DNA from 3 places in the Ferrimonas sp. YIN67 genome. Region 2 is predicted to be linked to each of the others. Evidence: predicted binding sites of a transcription regulator. Region 2 holds the regulator's gene; each other region holds the start of a gene.

Region 1 (7,250 bases), on a different contig from region 2:
TGGCTTCGGCGGCCACCTGGGCATTGAGATCAGGGCGCAGGTGACCCTGAGCCTTCTGTTCGTTGATGATGTACTCCAGAGTATCCTGCGCATACCCCATGGACTCGGCCAATTCGCCCTTGAGTTTAGGCTGGACCATGGTACGCCCCCAAAAGGAGATCCGGACCCACCACTCGGTTCGTCGGATCGCATCCAACGGCAGGGTGGCTTCCAGCGCTTTACGCAAAGAACGATTGCGCAGCAGGGCAAAGCGCTCCGCCGCACGTTGGTCGACATGAGAGAGGGCGGCCCGCATCAACTGATCTTTATTGTCAAAGTAATGCCCAACCAGACCGGGGGTAAAGCCTGCCTCCACCGCAACATCCTTCAGGGTGGTGTTCTCCAATCCCCGTTGGGCGATAACATTGGCTGCGGTGGCGGCGAGGATCTGCCGACGAGCATCGTGGTCTACAACTTTTGGCATCGGGTTTCCTTACCGAACTGTCTTTCCCATCATTTTATGCATTTATCTCAATAAATCAGCTTTTTCTGCTAGGCGTGATATTTGACAGTGTCGCAAGGTTTTTTTATTGTTTGGTTATTCAATAAAGGGGGCGTTATGGATAACCAAGGGATCACCCAGGAGTGGCAGGCAACCATGGCTCAGTGGCAGAGCCGGCAGCAGGCTGCGAAGGCCATGGGCGGAGAGCGGAAACTGGAGCAGCAGCGCAGGAACGGAAGGCAGGATGCCCGTCAGCGTATTGCTGCCCTGGTGGATCCAGGCAGTTTTCGCGAGTTCGGTACCTTGGTGGGAGGAATATCCTGGGATGGACTGCCGGCGGCTCCAGCGGATGGGATCATCACGGGTTTCGCCCGGATCGAAGGGCGGCCCGTGCTGGTTGGAGCGGAGGATTTCACCGTACAAGGGGGCTCCATCGGCTTTGGAGCCCACGCCAAACGATTGCGCCTTGCCCAGCTGGCGCTTCAGGAGCGCTGTCCTCTGATCCTTTTGCTGGAGGGCGCCGGGGAGCGGGCCAGCAATGGATTGCAGCGCCATCCCTATGGGGCCAACGATCTGCAGCTGCTGGCCCAGCTTAAGGGCAAGGTGCCCACGGTGGCTGTGGTGATGGGCCCCTCGGCGGGTCATGGTGCGCTGTCGGGCGTGCTGCTGGACTTCATCATCATGGTGGAGGGCAGCGCCCTGTTTGCCGCCGGCCCCCCTTTGGTGGCACAGGCACTGGGCGAGCACGTCACCCCGGAGCAGTTGGGCGGGGCGGAGATCCATACAGTACACTCCGGCGTGGCCCATAACCGGGTGGTCAGTGAGGCAGATGCGTTTATTCAGGTACGTCAATATCTCTCCTACCTGCCAAGCAATGCGGATCAAGCCGCTCCCCACCTCGAGCAGGGACAGGATCTGGGACCGCGCAGTCTGGATCGGATCTTTGAGCTGGTGCCCCGTAACCCGATGCGGGGCTATGACATCAAGAGGGTGATCCGCGAGCTGGTGGATAACGGCGATTACCTTGAGCTGCAGCCGGATTATGGGGCAGCTATGGTGATCGCCCTGGCCCGGCTGGGCGGCCGGTCTGTAGTGCTGGTGGCTAACCAGCCTCAGGTGATGGCGGGAACCATTAACCGGGCTGCAGCGGAGAAGGCGGCCTATTTCCTCGAATGGGCCGGCGAACTGCGCCTTCCTGTGCTGTTCCTGGCCGATAACCCCGGGGTTTTACCCGGCAGTGCCTCGGAGCGGGCCGGGACGCTGGCGGCGGCGGGTCGTATGTTCCTGGCCCAATCCCGCCTACGAGGCCCCAAGCTACACGTCACCCTGCGCAAAGCCTATGGTTTTGGCAGCTCGGTGATGGGCATGAATCCCTGTGATCGGCAGACCCTGACCCTGGCGTTCCCGGGACTGAGCCTGGGGGGACTGCCCAGTAAAGGGGGGAGCCAAGCGGCGGGCATGAGTGACGAGGAGGCTCAACGCATGGCCCAGGCGGAAGCCAATGCGGCCTGGGGAGCGGCGGATACCCTGGCCTATGACGAGGTGATCGATCCGCGTCAGCTGCGTAATGCCTTTCTGGATGCTTTGGCAATGAGCCAGGGAGGTGAACCTGTGAGATCGGAGAGAGGCCAGCCATGATCTTTTTCGGCAATCAGGCTACACTGCGCGGATCCCAGTTGTATTAAGAGAATTTGCTATGGCGATCCAATGGTTTCCCGGCCATATGAACAAAGCGCGGCGTGAGATCAAGGAGGTGATGCCGCAGATGGATGTGATCATCGAGGTGCTCGATGCGCGCATTCCCTACAGCAGTGAGAACCCCATGGTGGCACAGCTGCGCCGGGACAAGCCGGTGATCAAGATCCTGAACAAGGCGGATCTGGCGGATCCCACCATGACTGAGCAGTGGATGGCCTATCTGGAGCAGGAGCAGGGTGTGAAAACTCTGGCGCTGGATACGGACAAAGCCAGCCAGGTGCATAAGATCACCGAGCTGTGTCATAAGCTGGTGCCGAATAAGGTGGGTCAGGATAAGCAGATCAAGGCGATGATCATGGGCATTCCCAATGTGGGCAAATCGACCCTGATCAATACCCTGGCCAAACGTGTCGTGGCCAAGACAGGTAACGAGCCGGCGGTCACCAAGGCCCAGCAGCGGATCAAGCTGGAGCAGGGGATCATGCTGTACGATACCCCGGGGATGCTCTGGCCCAAGCTGGAAAACGAGCACTTTGGCTATCGCCTGGCGGCCATTGCCGCGATCCGCGACACCGTGGTGGATTATGAAGATCTGGGCAGCTACGTTTCCGAATACCTGATGCGGATCTATCCTGAGCGCTTGATCGAGCGCTACAAGCTGGATCACCTGCCGGAGCAGGATTGGGAGTTTATGGAGATGGCGGGGCGCAAGCGCGGCTGTATGCGCGCGGGCAATCGGGTTGATTTTGCCAAGTTTGGTGCCCTGCTGATCAATGAGCTGCGCAGCGGTACTCTGGGGGGGATCACCCTGGAGACACCAGCCATGGCCGAGGTCGAGAAGGCCGAGCTGGAAGAGGCTCGGCGCAAGGCCGAGGAACTGAAAAAAGCCCAAGAGGAAGAGAAGCAGCGGCGCAAGCGCAGTCGTTGAAGGGCTTTCTTGCAAAGGAACCGGGGCTTGCCCCGGTTTTTTTACGAGAAAAAATGAACTCGTCTCGCTCAGGCTTGTGTGATGTGCCTGAGATCCAAGCAAGTGAATAACCCTTCACCCAGTTGAGGGAAGGGGGCATGCTGCTTGAGCAGACCAAACTCGACAAAACCACAGCGTTTTAATACCTCTATGCTGGCGTAATGCTTGTGATAGGGATGGGTCCGGATCTCGCGAAAACCGCGATGATTGAGCCAATTGACCCCGAGCGCACAGGCCTGTGTGGCTATCCCTCGGCCATGGAAGTCGGGTGATAGGCCAAAGTGGATCTCGGCGTAGTCTGCGCGAAAGAGAAACACCAGCAGGCCAATTGCCTCGTCCGACTCCGGCGTGGCAATGGCATAGATCAACGACGTGGGCTGTTGCTGTGTGTAGTTGTCGATGCATCTGGCGATCAGGGCGTCCGTCTGCTTGACGTCGCTATGTACTTCACTGGAGACATATCGAGCGGCGTCGGGGCGACTCTTATACGTCTCGAACAAACTGAAACGGTCGGACTCAACCAGCTTTCAAAGCCTGAACGCCTTCATCTCAATTGGCATGTCGCGCTTTGCTGTCGTCATACTCATGCTGTCAGTAGAACGGCAGGTGGCAGCTGGGTTGATCGTTCTTGGCCAGATAATCCTGATGGTAGGTTTCGGCGCGCCAGAAGGTGGTTGCCTCGGTGATCTCAGTGACGATGGTCTTGTCTTTCCAATAGCCCTTTGCCTGTTGCGCAGCCTTGGAGTGCTCGGCGATCTCGGCCTGTTGTGGATTGTGGTAGAAGATCACGCTGCGGTACTGGCTGCCGTGGTCGACGCCTTGTTGGTTGGGAGTGGTGGGGTTGTGGTGCTGCCAAAACAGATCGAGGATCGCTTCATAGCTGGTTTGTTCGGGATCAAACTCGATCTGGACCACTTCGGCATGGCCGGTGTTGCCCTGTTTGACTTGAGGATAAGTGGGGTTATCCAGGTGGCCACCCATGTAGCCGCAGGCGGTTGCGGTGACGCCGGGCAAGGCCTTGATAAAGTGTTCGACGCCCCAGAAGCATCCGGCGCCGAGGGTAGCTGTAGCCATTATTATCTCCTTATTTTTGTATCGGTGCCGGTTAAGGCTAGCACTTGGTGTGGACGTTTGGATGTCCAGACGCCCAGAGCTTACGATAAAGGGATCCTTGGAGCAAGCGTCGATTTGGCCACATTGCATCCATAGGTAACAAAATGGTTACAATGGCGTGGAGTCGTGTCTGGCGTGCTTGACCAAGGAGTGATGCGTGTTTATCCAGGATCTGCTGTCCCATACATTGGTGCACGCCCAAAGCGGCTGTGCGCCTTGCCACAAGACCTTGCCTGATGGTACCCAGGTATTTCTGGATCAGGTGGGGATCCTTCGTGTTGAACCCCCCGAGCCTGGTGGTATTGATCTGGTGCTTTCCGCCGGGATCCACGGTAATGAGACCGCGCCTTTGGAGCTGCTCAATCAGCTGGTGAGTGAGCTGTTGGAGGGCCGCTGGCCGTGCCGCAATCGGCTGCTGGTATTACTGGGCAACCCCTTGGCGATGCGACAGGGAGTCCGTGAAGTGACCCACAATATGAACCGCATGTTCAGCGGGGCTCACCGGCACTATGAAGGTCCCGAAGCCACCCGAGCCCAGACTTTGGAGCAGGCGGTCACGGCCTTTTTTTGCCGAGAGGGGGTGCAGCGCTGTCACTATGATCTGCATACGGCGATCCGCGACTCGCGGCGAGAGCGTTTTGCCATCTACCCCTTTCGTCATGGCAGACCCTGGCGGCGTCAGCAACTGGCGTTTCTTGATGCTGCCGGGATTGACGCCGTGCTGCTATCCCATACTCCGACCAGCACGTTCAGCTACTTCAGCTCCAACCGCTTTGCTGCCGATGCCTTTACGCTGGAGCTGGGACAGGTGCGCCCCTTTGGCGACAATGATCTCAGCCGTCTGTCGGCACTTCGCAGCCAGTTACTGGGCCTGATCCAGAACCTGCCCCTGGATCTGCCTGCTAACCCAAAGATCACTGTGTTTGATGTGGCTCAGGTGATCGACAAGCACACGGAGCATTTTGCCCTGAACTTTGCCGATGATCTGGCCAACTTTACTCCCTTCCCTCAAGGGGCCTTGCTGGCCACGGATGGAGCGATTGAGTATAGCGTCCAGGCCAGGGAGGAGGCGATCGTCTTTCCCAATGCTCAAGTGGCTAACGGGCAACGGGCCTGCTTGACCGTGGTGCCGGTGGGCGACGATCAACCCTTCGAGTAGCCTGGATGCTGGCTAAGCACCAGGTTGTAAATGCCTTTGTACAGTCCACGTTCATCGATAGGGGGTGGGGAACCGGCCTTTTGTTGTGACGCCGTTTACGCAGAGGTAGCTTGTTGCCAATACTAGATAACAGCAATCAGGGCGTTTGAGCCACTCGAATGCCACGACAGGGGGCGTAGCGATGACAGATCAGTCCACGGAAGTTGAAGAGAGTCACCAGGCCCGGCTGCTGGATCCCAAGGACAGGGTGATCCCCACAGTCAAGATCCTCGATGCCGAAGGGGCGCTGTATCCTGGCGCGGTTCCTCCAGAGATTGATAAAGAGCTCGCTTTGCAGATCCATCACAGTGCCGTCTTTACCCGGGTGCTGGATGAACGCATGTTATCGGCTCAGCGCCAGGGGCGGATCAGTTTCTATATGACCTGTACCGGGGAGGAAGCGGCGGTCCTGGGCGCGGCGGCGGCGCTGGCACCCCAGGATATGATCCTGGCTCAGTACCGGGAGCAGGCGGCCCTGAGGTTTCGTGGCTTCACCACCGAACAGTTTATGAACCAGATGTTTTCCAATGATAAGGATCTGGGGAAAGGCCGGCAGATGCCGATCCACTACGGCAGTCGGGCATTGAATTACATGACCATCTCCTCTCCCCTGGGGACACAGATCCCTCAGGCGGCAGGTTATGCCTATGGCCAGAAACTGCAGGGGGAGAATGCCTGCACCCTCTGTTTCTTTGGCGAGGGCGCGGCATCGGAGGGCGATTTTCATGCGGGGCTGAATATGGCGGCGGTGCATCAGGCTCCGGTGATCTTTTTTTGTCGCAACAATGGCTATGCGATCTCCACCCCGGCCAATGAACAGTATGCCGGGGATGGGATCGCCGCTCGTGGGGCCGGTTATGGGATCAAGACCATACGGGTGGATGGTAACGATATGCTGGCGGTGCTGGCGGCCACCCAACTGGCTCGGCGCGAAGCTTTGGCCAAACAGTGTCCTGTGCTGATCGAGGCGATGAGTTATCGCTTGGGGGCCCATTCCAGTTCGGATGATCCCAGTGGCTACCGCAGCAGGGAGGAGGAAGCCAAATGGCGGGCCTATGATCCTGTGAGACGTTTCAAACTGTGGCTGGTCGCTCAGGGGTGGTGGGACGAGGATCAGGAAGAGGCCCTTTACAGCAGGTTTAGGAGTGAGGTCCTGGCGGCAGTCAAGGAGGCGGAAAAACGGCCTATGCCTCCGTTGGAGACTCTGGTAACGGATGTCTACGATAGGGTGCCCGCCCATCTTGAGGCTCAGCTCGAACAGGTCAAGGAGCAGGTACGCCTTTACCCCGAGCAGTATCCGTTGACCCGGGACAGGGAGAGTTGAACATGCCACAGATGAATTTGTTGCAGGCGATCAATGATGCACTGGATCTGGCCATGGGCAATGATCCACGGGTGCTGGTCTTTGGCGAGGATGTGGGCCATTTTGGTGGAGTGTTTCGTGCGACGGCCCAGTTGCAGGATAAATACGGCAGGGAGCGCTGCTTCAACACGCCCTTGACGGAGCAGGGGATCATAGGTTTTGCCAATGGCCTGGCGGCTCAGGGAATGCGGCCTGTTGCGGAGATCCAGTTCGCTGATTACATCTTTCCCGCGTTTGATCAGATCGTCAACGAGTCTGCCAAGTTTCGCTATCGCAGTGGCAATGAGTTTAATGTGGGGGGACTGACGATCCGTACGCCCTATGGCGGCGGGATCGCCGGTGGTCACTATCATTCCCAGTCGCCGGAAGCCTACTTTACCCATACGGCGGGACTCAAAGTGGTGGTGCCCCGGGATCCTTATCAAGCCAA
Region 2 (7,250 bases):
TGGATGCCCCGCTCCAGTAGCTGGGGATAGGCCTGAGCCAACTCACCGCTGGCGGTGATATCCAGCAAGATCAGTTCGTCAAAAGGCAGAGTCGTCGCCCGGTCAAACAGGGCGGTCAGCTCATAGGGCTGTGCCTCGCTGTCGAAGCGGGACTGCCATTGGGTGGGATTGAGCCCCTCCGGCGCCAGCAGGGCTTCGTTCCGCCCCAGCACCGCCACCAGGGACAGCTCAGCCTCCAATTCATCACTGATCCGCCGTTGATAGTGGGCAAACTGCTGTAACCAGGCGGCACCAATGTTGCCTTTACCCGCCACCAAGAGCCCGATCTTCTTCAGCGGACCGGCACAACGCCGATGCACTCGGGCGGTCAGATCCGCCACTTCGTCACTGGGCACCAGGGTCGTTAATGCGAGGGGATCCGCCAACAGCGGCCAGGCGCAACGTCCCAGCAACCGAGCGAACGCGCCTCTCAGGCGGCCCGCATGGCGACTAACCAGAGCCACCAGCCCCAATCCTCGCTCACTGCGTACTGACTGATTGTAATGCTCGAACAAAGCCACCTGAGCGGCTTCGGCCTGCTCTTCGGTCACCACCAGGGCACCGCGCAGGGGATACACCGCCAACAGCGCCAGACCATGGGCCCGCAGGTAATCGGCGGCACTATCGCTGTCCTCACCATCCGGGCCATAGAGGACCACCACCTTGTCCAAGCTGGTGATCACCGGCTCGGCCTTGGCGCCCTCAGCCAGGATCCGGGTATAGGGCTGCTCCGGGGTATAACTGGATCGCACATTCAGCGACATGGAGTGCTGCTGAAGCGGCTGTAACGTGCGGGCATGCAGCACGGGTGAGCCCAGTCGGGCCAGGCGATCCGCTTCGGTCAGAGACAGCTCGGCCTGCAGGCGTGCGTCTTGCAACAGGTTGGGATCGGCGTTAAACACCCCCTGAACATCGGTCCAGATGGTGACCTGCTCAACCCCGGCCAGTGCGCCAATCACAGTGGCACTGTAGTCCGAACCATTCCGACCCAGCAACACACTCTGACCGGCTTCATCTGCCGCCACATAGCCGGTGATCACGACCCGGGTATCCGCTAAAGCCTGTAGGCGAGCGTCCAGCTTATCGCGACTGATCGGGTATTGGGGGCTGCGATCCTCTTTCACGGTCAGGAAACGGCGGGCGTCCAGGGCACTCGCCTGCACCCCTAACTGACTCAACAGGGCGGCCAGCAGTCGGGCCGACCACAGCTCGCCCAGCCCTTGGATATCGGCACTGTACTGACGCGGCTCGGCCAACCAGTGACGCAGCTGCTTAAGATCTTCCTCCAACTGAACCAGGGCGGTATCCGCCTCAGGCCCCAGCAGCAGCCGCTGGATCAGGCCCCGCTGAAACTGGACCAGTTCCGCCAACTCGCCAGACAGGTCTTGCTGTTGCTTGGCCCGCTCCAGCAGGGCGATCAGGGCGTTGGTGCTCTTTCCCGCGGCAGAGACCACCACCAGATCATCGGCGTTTCCCTGGGTGAGCAGGATATGGGCGACCCGGCGATAGCAATCTGCATCCGCCAGGCTTGACCCCCCAAATTTATGCAGTAGACGACGTGACACGCTATGACTCCCTTCCTTCACCGGGGATTAGCCCAGGGCCTGTTGCAGGTCGGCCAGCAGATCCCGAGGATCTTCGATCCCCACGGAGATCCGCAGCAGAGTTTCTCCGATCCCGGCCGCGATCCGGGCTTCCTCGGCCATCGCCCTGTGGGTCATGGTGGCCGGATGGCAGATCAGTGACTCCACGCCCCCCAGGCTCTCGGCCACACTGAACACCTTGAGGCGGGACAGGAAGGCACGCACTTCTGGCTCACCCCCCTTGAGATCGAAACTGAGCATGGCGCCAAAACCCGCCTGTTGACGCTTGGCCAATTCGTGTTGGGGATGGTCCGCCAGCCCCGGGTAATACACCCTGGCCACCGCCGGGTGAGACACCAGCAGTTCGGCCACCGCATCGGCATTGCTCTGATGCTGTTTGATCCGCAGCGGCAGGGTCCGCAGGCCACGCAGGGTGAGATAGCTATCGAAAGCACCGCCCGTCAGTCCCAGACAGTTGGCCCACCAATCCAGCTGCTCCGCCAGCTCAGCCTCTTTGGCGATCGCCACGCCTCCGACCAGATCCGAGTGACCATTGATGTATTTTGTCGTGGAGTGGATGACGATGTCGGCCCCCAGGCTCAGCGGCTGCTGCAGCATGGGCGACAGGAAGGTGTTATCAACCACCACCCAGGCACCAACAGCCTTGGCTTTTTCCGCAATCTCTGCAATATCCACCAGGCGCATCAGTGGGTTAGAGGGGGTTTCCAGCCAGACCATCTTGGGCTTTTGCGCCAGTACGGCATCAAGGGCAGCAGCGTCGGTCTGGTCCACCACGGCGACCCGAAAGCCCCCCTTGGCCGCCACCGAGGTAAACAGGCGGTAACTGCCGCCGTAGCAGTCGTGGGGGACGACCAGCAGGTCATCGCTGTTCAGCAGGGCGGTAACCGCGGAGATCGCCGCCATACCTGTGGCGGTCACCACCGCACCGGCCCCGCCTTCCAGTTTGGCCAGGGCTTGCCCGAGGACACCGCGGGTCGGGTTACCACTGCGCGCGTAATCGTATTGACGCGGCTGGCCAAAATCCTCGAAGGTGTAATTGGTGGAAAGGTAGATAGGGGGCACAACGGCACCGTGCTGCGTATCGCTTTCGATCCCTTCGCGGACGGCGATGGTGGCAAGCTGAGGCTGGCTCATGAGGTGCATCCTCCGGACTGACGCATTAAAACAAAATCATAATGATGGGCTAACTTAAACCGCCGAAGCTTGGGCGTCAAGACGTTTAGCCGTCTAAACGTTTACAGGTTAAGATGGCAACAATTTGACTCTCTCGGACATGGGTTTAAAATTGCAACCGTTATCAAGACTTATAGGTGCATCGATGAGTATCGAGTGGAACGGCGACTACATCAGTCCGTACGCGGAACACGGCAAAAAAAATGAGCAGGTCAAGAAGATCACTGTATCCATCCCGCTCAAAGTGCTGAAGATCCTCACCGATGAGCGCACTCGCCGGCAGGTCAATAATTTGCGCCATGCCACCAACAGTGAACTGCTATGTGAAGCCTTCCTCCACGCTTACACCGGCCAACCCTTGCCTGCGGATGACGATCTGCGCAAAGACAAGCCGGACAGCGTTCCGGCGGCCGCCCGCGACATCATGGCCGCCCTGGGGATCGACCCGGAACAACTCGAAGAGTGAATCCGATTTGTTGTAAAAAGGCCTGCCAATGCAGGCTTTTTTGTCTCTAAAAAGCGAATATTATGGCCTCCCTCCTCTCCTTCGAACTGCCCCTGGTCTGGCTGATTGTTCTGACTGGTGCCATCGTACAGAGCGCCATCGGATTTGGCTTGGCGGTCGTGGTGACTCCGCTGTTGTACTTTATCAACCCGGAATGGGTGCCCGGTCCCATCATCATGATGGGCCTGATGATCTCCCTGTTCACCCTGAGACGCATCGGCCTCAAACTGGAGATGGGGATCTTGACTCCCGCCCTGATCGGCCGAATTCCCGGCGGCATACTCGGCACCTGGTTATTGGTCGCGGCCTCGGCTCAGTGGCTGGGACTCGGCATTGGCCTGATCGTGTTGACCGCAGTGCTGCTTACTCTGGCCAAATTCAGCCTCCCCCTGACCCGAATAAACCTGTTTGGTGCCGGGTTGGTTTCCGGGATCTTCGCCGCCATCTCCGCCATCGGCGGTCCTCCAATGGCGCTGCTGCTCAACAATAACCAGTCCGCCGCCCAGATGCGTCATACCCTGTCAGGCTTCTTTGTCTTCAGCGCCGCCCTCTCCCTGCTGATCCTGGCACTCGCTGGCCAGTTTGGCTGGGCTGATCTCGCTCGGGGGGCGTTGCTGATCCCCCCTGCTCTCGCGGGGTTCTGGCTGGGGGATAAACTGGTCGTTCGCATCGACCCGGCGCAATTGAAGCAGACAACCCTATTATTGTGTTTCTGCGCTGGGGCCATGCTGGTTGCTCAATCCCTCGTACAATTGTTCTAAACCTCAATGTGTTGTAACTAAGTGTCATTCATCACCCAGGCCTCAAACCGTCATGAGACCTACTTCACAATACCTCCTGGTAAAGCGCTTCTTCACTTGCAGGACTGTCGTTTCTCCTAAATCCTGATTCAGGAATTACAACATTGTTAACGCTATCCCAATAGCCAAGTATCAGTGTCAACTGACGGGTATATAATGAAGAAAATAAGCCTTGCCATCTCTCTAGCACTTGCTTCAACCAGCGTCATGGCCGCCATGTCGGCCGAAGAGATCGCCCAGTACGACATCCCCTTCTACGATCACACCCTCTCCATCGAAGCGCGCCTGGACGACCTCTCCAAGCGTCTGACCGACGAGGAGAAGGGCCACATGATCACCCTTTGGAACAAAGGCGTGCCGCGCCTGGGGTTGAAATCCTTCATGCCCGGCGAAGCCCTGCACGGCCTGGCATCGCCCCGCGCTAACGCCGCCACCGTGTTCCCCCAGTCCATCGGCCTGGCCGCCACCTGGGATCCGGCCGCGATGAAGCGCATGGGGGATGCGGTCTCCGACGAAGCCCGCGCCCAGTACCACAATGGCCCGGAGCTGGCCTGGGGCCGCAGTGGCCCGCTGACCTTCTGGTCACCGGTGATCAACATCGGCCGCGATCCCCGCTGGGGCCGGAACCAGGAAGCCTACGGCGAAGATCCGCTGATCAACGGCACCTTTGCCACCGCCTATGTGCAGGGTCTGCAGGGCGACCATCCGAAATATCTGAAAGTGGCCGCCGGTGCCAAGCACTTCGTCGCCAACAACGAAGAGCACAACCGCTTCAACGGCAACGCCGATATCTCCGAGAAGCAGCTGCGTGAATACTACTTCCCCGCCTACAAACAGGTGGTACAGGACGGCGACGCCAAGATCATCATGACCGCCTACAACAGCCTCAATGGCGAGCCGGCGGTCACCAACACCTGGCTGGTGAAGGACGTATTGCGCGGCGAGTGGGGCTTCGACGGCTTCGTGCTGGGCGATTACGGCTCCATCCTGATGACCACCAAGGGCTGGGCTGAGCGTGGCTTTACCGGCCACGAGATCTACGACAACTACGTCGAAGCCACCGCCGCGGTACTGAACGCCGAGACCCTGGACTTCGATAACACCCGCGTATTCCGCCGTGAAGCGATGACCGCCATCAAGCAGGGCAAGACCAGCTCCGCACAGCTGGACCGCGCCTTCCGCAACACCATGCGGGTGGGCCTGCAGCTGGGCATGTTCGATCCGGCAGAGCTGTCTCCGTGGAAAGACCTGCCGTTCGAGACCATGACCAGCTTTAAGGATCTGGCCCTGGAGCTGGCCGAAAAGTCCATGGTACTGCTGCAGAACGAGCCAGTGAACGGCACGCCGCTGCTGCCGCTGGACAAGTCGGCGCTGAAAACCGTGGCGGTGATCGGCCCCAACGCCGATGTACTGAACTACGGTACCTACTCCGGAACCGCCACCAATCCCGTGACCCCGCTGCAGGGCATTCGTGACTACCTGGGCGATGATGTCGAGGTGCTGTACGTGCCCTGGTCCGAGGGTCAGGACGAGCTCAGCCACATCCCGATGGACAACATCACCACCCTGGATAACCAGGGCCTGGGAGTATGGCGTGCCATCTACCATGACGATCAGATGGCCCGTGGCAAAGTCGCCGGTCGTGAAAACGTCGCCCACATCGACTTCAGCTGGAGCGACGACAAGCCCCACAAGGGCCTGACCAAGGATCGCTACTCCGTCACCTACACCACCACAGTGGTGCCGCCGCAAAGCGGCCTCTACACCCTGGGTCTGGAGCATCAGGGCGCCGATGTGGTCATTAACATCAACGGCGGTCCGCTGATCCGCGATCATGGCGATGCCAACAAGCCGGTGATCACCACCAAGGAGATCGAGCTGGACGCCACCCAGACCTATGAGATCACCGTGGTTTCCATGCGCAAAGCCAATGTCAAAGAGCACCAGCTGCGCTTTGGCTGGCAGCTGCCACAGGAGCAAAGCACCTTTGAGGGGGGCGAAGTGGACGTCGCCAAACAGGCCGATGCGGTGATCGCCGTGATGGGCCTGTCCGTCGAGTACGAGCGTGAGTCCATCGACCGCGCCTTCGAAGGCCTGCCAAGCGCGCAAACCGATATGCTGCGCAGTGTGGTCAAAGCCAACCCCAACACCGTGGTCGTGATGCAGTCCGGGTCCTCCATCGAAAGCCCCTGGCTCAAGGACAACATCCCGGCCATCCTGCAATCCTGGTACCCGGGTGAGCAGGGCGGTAACGCCATCGCCCACACCCTGTTTGGCGACAACAACCCGGGCGGCAAACTGCCACAGACCTGGGTGCGTGGCTGGGACGATCTGCCGCCATTCGGCGACTACGATCTGACCAAGGGCCGCAGCTACTGGTACTTCGACAAGGAGCCGCTGTTCGCCTTTGGCCACGGCCTGAGCTACACCGACTTCACCCTGGACAAGCTCAAGCTCAAGTCCAAGAAGGTCAAAGCCGACGGCACCATCGACTTAAGCGTTCGCGTGAAGAACACCGGCAAAGTCGACGGCGCCGAAGTAGTGCAGGTGTACGTGGTGGACAAGTTTGACCGCAGCGACAAGCCGAAGCAGCGACTGAAGGCCTTCGAGCGTGTCAGCGTTGCAGCGGGCAAGTCCGAGACCGTCAAGCTCTCCATCGATGTGGCCGAATTGGCCTACTGGGACGAGAAGACCAAGGACTGGGCCCTGGGGGATCGCTATGAGATCCGCGTCGGTAACGCCTCGGACAATATTCTGCTGAGCGAAACCGTTCGCGTGAAGTGATCGCACAGCCAATGACGAAGGGCGCCCAATCGGGCGCCTTTTTGTGTCAATGCCTTGAGCCATGTTCGCCACACTGCACCAAACCTGTCATTTCATTGCAATTCTTTACTGAATCAAAAGGGTTCTCCCCTCCGACTTAATGATTAAATGCTTCGCAATGATATCGCTAACCTGATGCGCTCCCAGTGATCGAAACCCGCTTGGCTGCGGCTGCTCCCTGTACGACATGTGGGCCAATCCAGCAATGACAACGCCTTTGAGCCCCACCACAGATGCGGGCTTCGCCCTCTCTCCCCTTGCCCCTACTGGGGGAAACAAGGCTGTCGGTAAGGCCCGCATCTGTGG
Region 3 (7,250 bases), on a different contig from region 2:
AAGAGCTTGCTTCGTTACCAAAGCGAGATGCGCATTCTACACATCCATTTTTGTTCGTCAACCCTTGATTTCATTAAGGATTAACATCGCCGTTAGGGTCTCAGTGAAGAGCACCACCGCGAAACTGTTTCGCCATGCCCCGTCGACAGGAAGCGCATTATAGGGATGGCCAGGCAAGTTGCAACAATAAATCACTGCCAAACGAATCGCCTGGCTAATTTTCCACCAAAGCACCGAGATCTGGATGCCTTTTAACCAATCTGTCAGCTTCGATCAGCCGAATTAGTAAGGATCCAGGTAACCGCCTCTGGCAATGCATCGCTTACGGTATCGGCTAGAGCCGTTCCTTGCGCCGTTACACTCTTACCACTGCGAACCAAAACTTTTCCCGCAACCCCAGCAGCTTTAGCCGCCAGCATATCATCAGCCTTATCGCCCACCATATATGAAGCGCCCAACTCCACCCCATGTTCTTGGGCGCCTAGCAACAACATCCCGGGTTTCGGTTTTCGGCACTCACAATCACAGACGTAAGGTGCCTCTCCTTTTTGCGGATGATGAGGGCAGTAATAGATAGCGGTAAGTGGCGCGCCAGCAGAGGCAAAACGTTCTGCCATCCAATCGCACAGGGTCGAAAAATGCGCCTCACTATAATAGCCACGAGCGATACCCGACTGATTAGTCACCACGATAAGCTTAAAGCCGGCATCGACCAGTCGAGCACAGGCCTCCAGTACGCCAGGCACAAATTCAAAATCCTCGATCTTGTGTACATAACCGTGATCCACATTAATCACGCCATCCCGATCGAGAAATACCGCCTTACTCATTCGCTGTTCCTGCTCTTCGTTATTGCCCATTCCCCAGTGACACGCCTTTTTGGCATCAAGCATAGGGTGGATCTGTTTGTTGAGTGATATACCGAGCCATCCGCTGCTAAGTATCCCTTTGCCAGCTTGGCGGGTCAATTTAGCCCTGATATCACGATAGATTGGTCGACCAAGGCGCCATTGGGCGGTCATTAATCACGCAAACACCCGGTTTGGACGGCTAAATGGCTAAGTGTCCATTGACAGACTTCTGGACGGCTATTTAAACTGCATCCATCGGGCCAAGGCCCCACACGATAATGATAAGGCGACAGAATCGGTATGATCACTCTCGAAGCCATCCATAAAACATTCCGCCAGGGTGACCGCGTGATCCCGGCCCTACGCCCCACGGATCTTCATGTTCCTGCCGGCAGCATCTTTGGGATCATCGGAAGCTCCGGCGCCGGTAAGAGTACCCTGATCCGCTGTGTGAATCTGCTGGAGCGCCCCGATGGGGGGGCCGTAAAGATTGACGGTGTCGACCTCACCCAACTGAACGCCGCCGCATTGCGCAAGCAACGCCAGCAGATCGCGATGATCTTCCAGCACTTTAACCTGCTGGCCTCACGTACCGTCTTTGATAATGTTGCCCTCCCGCTCGAGCTGGGCGGCCTGGGTAAGGCGCAGATCACCGAGAAGGTAAACCAGTTGCTGGAGCTGGTCGGGATCGCCGACAAAGCGAGCAGCTACCCGGCCAACCTGAGTGGCGGGCAGAAACAGCGGGTGGCCATCGCCCGGGCCCTGGCCAATGAGCCTAAGGTGCTCCTGTGTGACGAAGCCACCTCGGCACTGGATCCGGAAACCACCAAATCAATCCTCAAACTGCTTAAAGAGATCAACCAAAAGCTGGGATTGACCATCTTGCTGATCACCCACGAGATGGAGGTGGTTAAGCAGATCTGCGATCGCGTTGCCATCATCGATCAGGGCAGCCTGATTGAGCAGGATGAAGTGGGCCCCTTCTTTGCCAACGCCAAAACCGAACTGGCCCGTCGCTTTATTCGCTCGACCCTGCATCTGGATGTACCCGATAGCTATAAAGCAACACTGCAAACCGAACCGTTCGAAGGTTGTCGCCCTCTGGTGCGCCTCACCTTCCGCGGCGACAGTGTCGATGCGCCGGTCCTTACTCAGGCCGCCAAACAGTTTGGCACCGACAGCAACATCCTCAGCGCCCAGATGGAATACGTTGGCGGCACCAAGTTTGGCCTCATGCTGGCTGAACTGATGGGCACACCGCAAGCCATCCAGGAAGCCCAACGCTATCTGATTGAACACAATATTGATGTAGAGGTACTTGGCTATGTCCAGTGATCTGATCCCCCTGCTGTGGAATGCCACCCTGCAGACCCTGCAGATGGTCTTCCTGTCCGGTCTGATCGCGGCCCTGGCCGGGATCCCCATCGGCGTGATCCTGCACCTGACCAAGACCGGTCAGTTGCTGGAAAACCTGTTGGTTAACCGAGTCCTCGGCGTGATTGTTAATGCCGGTCGCTCAGTGCCTTTCATCATCCTGCTGGTAGCGATCATCCCGTTTACCCGCATCGTGGTGGGCACCAGCATCGGCACCATGGCCGCCGTTGTACCGCTGACCGTCGGCGCCATTCCCTTTATCGCCCGTTTGATCGAAGGCGCGCTGATGGAAGTCCCCGGCGGTCTGGTGGAAGCGGCCCAGGCCATGGGCGCAAGCCCAGCCCAGATCATCCGTAAGGTTCTGCTGCCGGAAGCCCTGCCAGGGATCCTTAACAGCATCACCATTACCCTGGTGACTCTGGTCAGCTACTCCGCCATGGCCGGCGCCGTGGGCGGTGGCGGCCTGGGCGATGTCGGCATCCGCTACGGATACTACCGCTTCGAACTGGACGTCATGCTCGCAACCATAGTGATCCTGCTGGTACTGGTTCAAGCGATCCAATCCCTGGGTGACTTTGTGGTGCGTCGTATCGATCACAGATGAATGGCGCTCAAAAAACCAGCAGCACTCACGGCAATAACGCCAAAAACACGATAAAAAGACCAAGCTCAACATAACGAAAAGGTACAACCTCATGACCAAGACTCTACGCGCCCTGTTCGCCGCCGCCGCGGCTCTGGCCCTGTCCGCCTGTGGCAGCAGTGATTCCGATACCCTGAAGCTGGGTGCCATGGCCGGTCCGGAAGCCCAAGTCGCCGAAGTGGCCGCCAAACTGGCCAAAGAGCAGTTCGATCTCAACGTTGAGATCGTGCCCTTCACCGACTACGTGACGCCAAACGCCGCCCTCAATGACGGCAGCATTGACATCAACGCCTTCCAGCACCGTCCCTACCTGGATGGCCAGGTTGAAGCCCGTGGTTACGATCTGGTGGCCGTTGCCAACACCTTCGTTTACCCGATCGCTGCCTACTCCAACAGCATCAAGAACCTGGACGAACTGGCCAACGGCGCAAAAGTTGCCCTGCCAAACGATCCAACCAACCTGGGCCGCTCCCTGGTACTGTTGGAAGCTCAGGGCCTGCTGACCCTCAAAGAGGGCGTTGGGATCGCCGCGACCCCGCGTGACGTGATCGACAACCCGAAAAACCTAGAGCTCCTGGAGCTGGAAGCCGCACAGCTGCCCCGTGCCCTGCAGGACGTCAGCTTTGCCGTGATCAACAACACCTTCGCAGGTCAAGCTGGCCTGACCCTGGAGGAAAACGGGCTGTTTGTTGAAGACAAGGAGAGCCCTTACGTGAACCTGATCGTGGCTCATACCAAAAATCAGGACGACGAGCGTATCGCTCAGTTCATCAAGGCCTACCAGAGCGAAGCCGTACACGCCAAGGCCCTCGAGCTGTTCAACGGCAACATCGTGAAGGGCTGGTAAGCAAACGCTTTTGCCCTAACAGGGTTCAGTAAAAAAAGAGGAGGCTTCGGCCTCCTCTTATCGTCTCTGCTCTAGGGGGATGCACGGTTGCCAAGACTCCCAAGCTCAGTTCTAGCCTGGCTTCCTCTTTCTTTGTGACCCTATCGTGCCCATCCAACGCCACCGGCCAGATACGACTGAAACCTTGAGCACCTTCCTGAATGCGTGCGCCCAGCTTGCATAGACTCGCTAGGATCACAGTAGACGCTCAGGACCCGTATTGATGCCGTCGCCATATTGCCGTCCCGTCTCCGCCTAAAACAAAGCGTTACCTTCACGGCATGACCCCGTACTCCCAGCCCCATCGTCCCTGGCACCTTTCCCGCTGTTTCACTCCCCTGGGAGTTCCTGCTCGCAAAATCCCGGTTCCCCCCTTTCCATTACCAAAGCGGAACGCTACTGTTTAGGTCTTATCCATTTAGATCAGGACGTTACCATGTCTATCGGCACCATCGCCTCCCTGGCCATTGCAGTCATTCTCGTGCTCTATGTGATCAGTATCTTTAATAAACTGGTTGCCTTGAAAAACCGCCATCAGAACGCCTTTTCTCAGATCGAGGTTCAGCTCAAGCGCCGCTATGACCTGATCCCCAACCTGGTGGAGACGGCCAAAGCCTACCTCAAGCATGAACGGGACACCCTGGAAGCGGTGATCCAGGCGCGCAATCAAGCCATGGCCGGACTTCAGGCCGCCAGCAAGCATCCTACCGATCCGAGTTGTATCGGCCAGCTCGCCGCCGGTGAATCCGCCTTGGCCGGTGCCATGGGGCGCTTGAGTGTCGTGATGGAAGCCTATCCGGATCTCAAGGGCAATCAGAATATGATGCAGGTTTCCGAAGAGCTGACCACCACAGAAAATCGCGTCGCCTTTGCCCGCCAGGCTTTCAACGACGCCGTCACGGCCTACAACCAATACAAGCAGCAATTTCCACCCATCCTCTTTGCTGGCCTGTTTGGTCATGGCCAGGATGCGGCTTTGCTGGAGTTTGCCGACAGCGCCCAGATCCAGGACGCTCCCAAGGTCCAGTTTTAAGGGACATTCAGCATGGATTTCTTCGCTCAACAGGAGCAGGCCCGACGTCGTACGGGACTACTCCTGTTCCTGTTTGCACTGGCGCTTTTGGGGATCATCGCCGGGATCAACCTGGTGATTGGCCTGGCCTTGGGTTTTGGCTCTGGCACCACAGATCCAATGAGCTCCGTAACCACCTATCTGCTCTCCCCAAGCAGCGCCGGGATCAGCTTTATGGTGCTCCTGGTTATCGCCCTGGTGAGTGGCTTCAAGTGGCTGACGTTACGCAGCGGAGGCGTTGCCGTCGCCGAGTCACTGGGAGGCCGACCGATCCTGGCCAATACCGAGGATCTCGACGAGCGCCGAGTCCGCAACGTCGTCGAGGAGATGGCCCTGGCGTCCGGCCTGCCCGTACCCCCAGTCTATCTACTGGAGCATGAAGAGGGGATCAACGCCTTTGCCGCCGGTCACACCCCTGCCGATGCGGTGATAGGGGTCACCCGGGGCTGCGTCGCCAAACTTAGCCGCGCCGAGTTACAGGGGGTGATCGCCCATGAGTTCAGCCACATCCAAAATGGCGACATGCGCCTCAATCTGAGGCTGATCGCCGTACTGGCAGGGCTGCTGTTCATCAGTCAGATCGGTGAATTCGTCGTCCGTGCTATCGGCCGAAGCGGTCATCGCAGTCGAAATCGGGACAGTGACAAGGCCGGCATGGTGATCATGATGATCGGTGTTGCCCTGCTGGTACTGGGCTGGATCGGCACCCTGTGCGGCAATCTGATCAAGGCCGCCGTCAGCCGCCAGCGGGAATATCTGGCCGATGCCGCGGCGGTACAGTTTACCCGCAACCCCTCTGGGATCGCCGATGCCCTCAAGCTGATCGGGGCCGATCTCAATGGCAGCACCCTTGACCACCCCGAAGCCGCTGAAACCAGCCACCTGTTCTTTGGCCAGTTTCGACCCTTGACCTCCATGATGGCCACTCATCCGCCGTTGGAGAAAAGGATCCAGGCCATTGAGCCTCAATGGGATGGCAGCTACACCGAAGTGCTACAGCGACTGCGAGTACGCCAGGACAGTGCCAAGGAGAGCGAGCCCTCTTTGGCGGATGAAACTTCTGGACGCAACCTGGAAAGCATACTAACCGGGGCGGTGCTTCTCAGCCAGTTACCTCTGTTCCTGCAGGATAAAGCCCATGAGCCCGAGGACGCCAGAGAGCTCGCCTTGGCCCTGCTTTGGCCTCGTCAGGGTGCCAACACCATCGCAGAGCTTCCTCCTGCGGTTAAACAGGGGATCGAGCAACTAAGAGAACAACTTATTCCGCTCAGTCAGAAGCAAAAAATGGGGCTACTGCAGTTGGCCATGCCAACGCTGCAGATCTTGTCGCCCCAGCAAAAACGTACCCTGCTGCAACAACTGGCCACCTGCTGGCACTGCGACGATCAGGGCTTGCTGCGCTGGTGTGTCTGGCAAGTGCTCCGCCACTACCTCGAGGAGCGCCCCACCAGGCCGCTATCGCTGGATCAGAAAAAACGCGCAGCAACGTCGCTCATCGCCCTGTTAGCCCATCTGGGGCATGAAAACGGTCAACACACTCAAGATGCCTTTGAGCGAGGGATCCTCGCCTTTGGGCTGCGAAAGGCAGAACTGCCGATGCAGCCCCCATGGCATACGGCCGCCATGGCTATCCCACAGCTTAGAAACCTTTCTCCCCTGCGCAAACAACGGTTTCTGGAAGCCTGTCGCGTCTGCGTTGAACATGATGGACAACTGACCGCTGAAGAAAGCGTCCTCATGCAATGCTTGGCATTGTGTCTCGACGCGCCTCCCGCCCCGCTAGCCTGATGGTGTTAAGGCCGGTGATCCCATACCGGCCCTTGTTCACTTCAGAACGGTCCACGGGTAGCAAGGCATCGAAAGGAATGGGTCGCCGTAAACCTGCCTCCCTGACTCCCACGGGCATTCGCTTACGCATCTCAGATCTGCACCTTCCTGTGCTGCCCCTATTTACCGAAATCAGGATAATGGGTCCGTTTAGCCACTTCCAACTCGACCTGTTCGTTAGTCAACACCGACAGCCGAACTCAAGGGATTTAACCTCGCTTCACTCAACCGGTTTAGTCCCTTATGTGGCATAGGCAAGGCTGACCCTATTGAGTCGCCAAAAGGAGTGGCAGATGGAAACCAAGCAAATAGCTCAACTTAGATATGCCTACCAGTTCCTCACTCAGAACCAAGGGCAAACGATTTCATTGCAGGATCTCGCCGTCGCAACCGGCTGGAAGTTAAGCAGCATCCGCGCCTGCTATGGCAAGAAATGGAAGGGGGTGATATTAAAACCTCTGAAGAAAAGCCAGTTTAAGGTGATCATGCCAAAATCCATGACGCTAGATGAATTCACAGAGCTGCCTGCGCTGCTTGTCGAGCCCGTAATTCCGTAATCAAAATGAGCAGTCCCCATGCCCATTTCGAATGCGCTCC

What was found. The regulator MetJ, encoded in region 2, represses methionine synthesis genes. The targets are predictions, from matches to a motif close to TAGACGTCTAGACGTCTA.
Region 1: msrA (peptide-methionine (S)-S-oxide reductase MsrA) is a predicted target of MetJ. The motif match lies at 4,271-4,288, and genes of this name have one in related genera.
Region 3: metN (methionine ABC transporter ATP-binding protein MetN) is a predicted target of MetJ. The motif match lies at 1,044-1,061, and genes of this name have one in related genera.

Annotation. Positions count from the first base shown of each region.
Region 1 covers NZ_JBXVVJ010000010.1:19,469-26,718, reverse strand. Annotated here, with positions in the region: gene AC2D8U_RS18040 (TetR/AcrR family transcriptional regulator) at 1-463, opposite strand, end outside; gene AC2D8U_RS18035 (acyl-CoA carboxylase subunit beta) at 599-2,119, shown strand; gene ylqF (ribosome biogenesis GTPase YlqF) at 2,178-3,107, shown strand; gene AC2D8U_RS18025 (GNAT family N-acetyltransferase) at 3,176-3,670, opposite strand; gene msrA (peptide-methionine (S)-S-oxide reductase MsrA) at 3,738-4,220, opposite strand; gene astE (succinylglutamate desuccinylase) at 4,417-5,418, shown strand; gene AC2D8U_RS18010 (thiamine pyrophosphate-dependent dehydrogenase E1 component subunit alpha) at 5,600-6,781, shown strand; gene AC2D8U_RS18005 (alpha-ketoacid dehydrogenase subunit beta) at 6,784-7,250, shown strand, end outside.
Region 2 covers NZ_JBXVVJ010000006.1:174,690-181,939, reverse strand. Annotated here, with positions in the region: gene metL (bifunctional aspartate kinase/homoserine dehydrogenase II) at 1-1,604, opposite strand, end outside; gene metB (cystathionine gamma-synthase) at 1,632-2,777, opposite strand; gene metJ (met regulon transcriptional regulator MetJ) at 2,962-3,282, shown strand; gene AC2D8U_RS13960 (TSUP family transporter) at 3,345-4,082, shown strand; gene AC2D8U_RS13955 (glycoside hydrolase family 3 C-terminal domain-containing protein) at 4,278-6,905, shown strand.
Region 3 covers NZ_JBXVVJ010000004.1:322,241-329,490, reverse strand. Annotated here, with positions in the region: gene gmhB (D-glycero-beta-D-manno-heptose 1,7-bisphosphate 7-phosphatase) at 264-1,022, opposite strand; gene metN (methionine ABC transporter ATP-binding protein MetN) at 1,152-2,186, shown strand; gene AC2D8U_RS11835 (methionine ABC transporter permease) at 2,176-2,829, shown strand; gene metQ (methionine ABC transporter substrate-binding lipoprotein MetQ) at 2,921-3,715, shown strand; gene AC2D8U_RS11825 (LemA family protein) at 4,191-4,787, shown strand; gene AC2D8U_RS11820 (M48 family metallopeptidase) at 4,800-6,614, shown strand; gene AC2D8U_RS11815 (hypothetical protein) at 6,947-7,210, shown strand.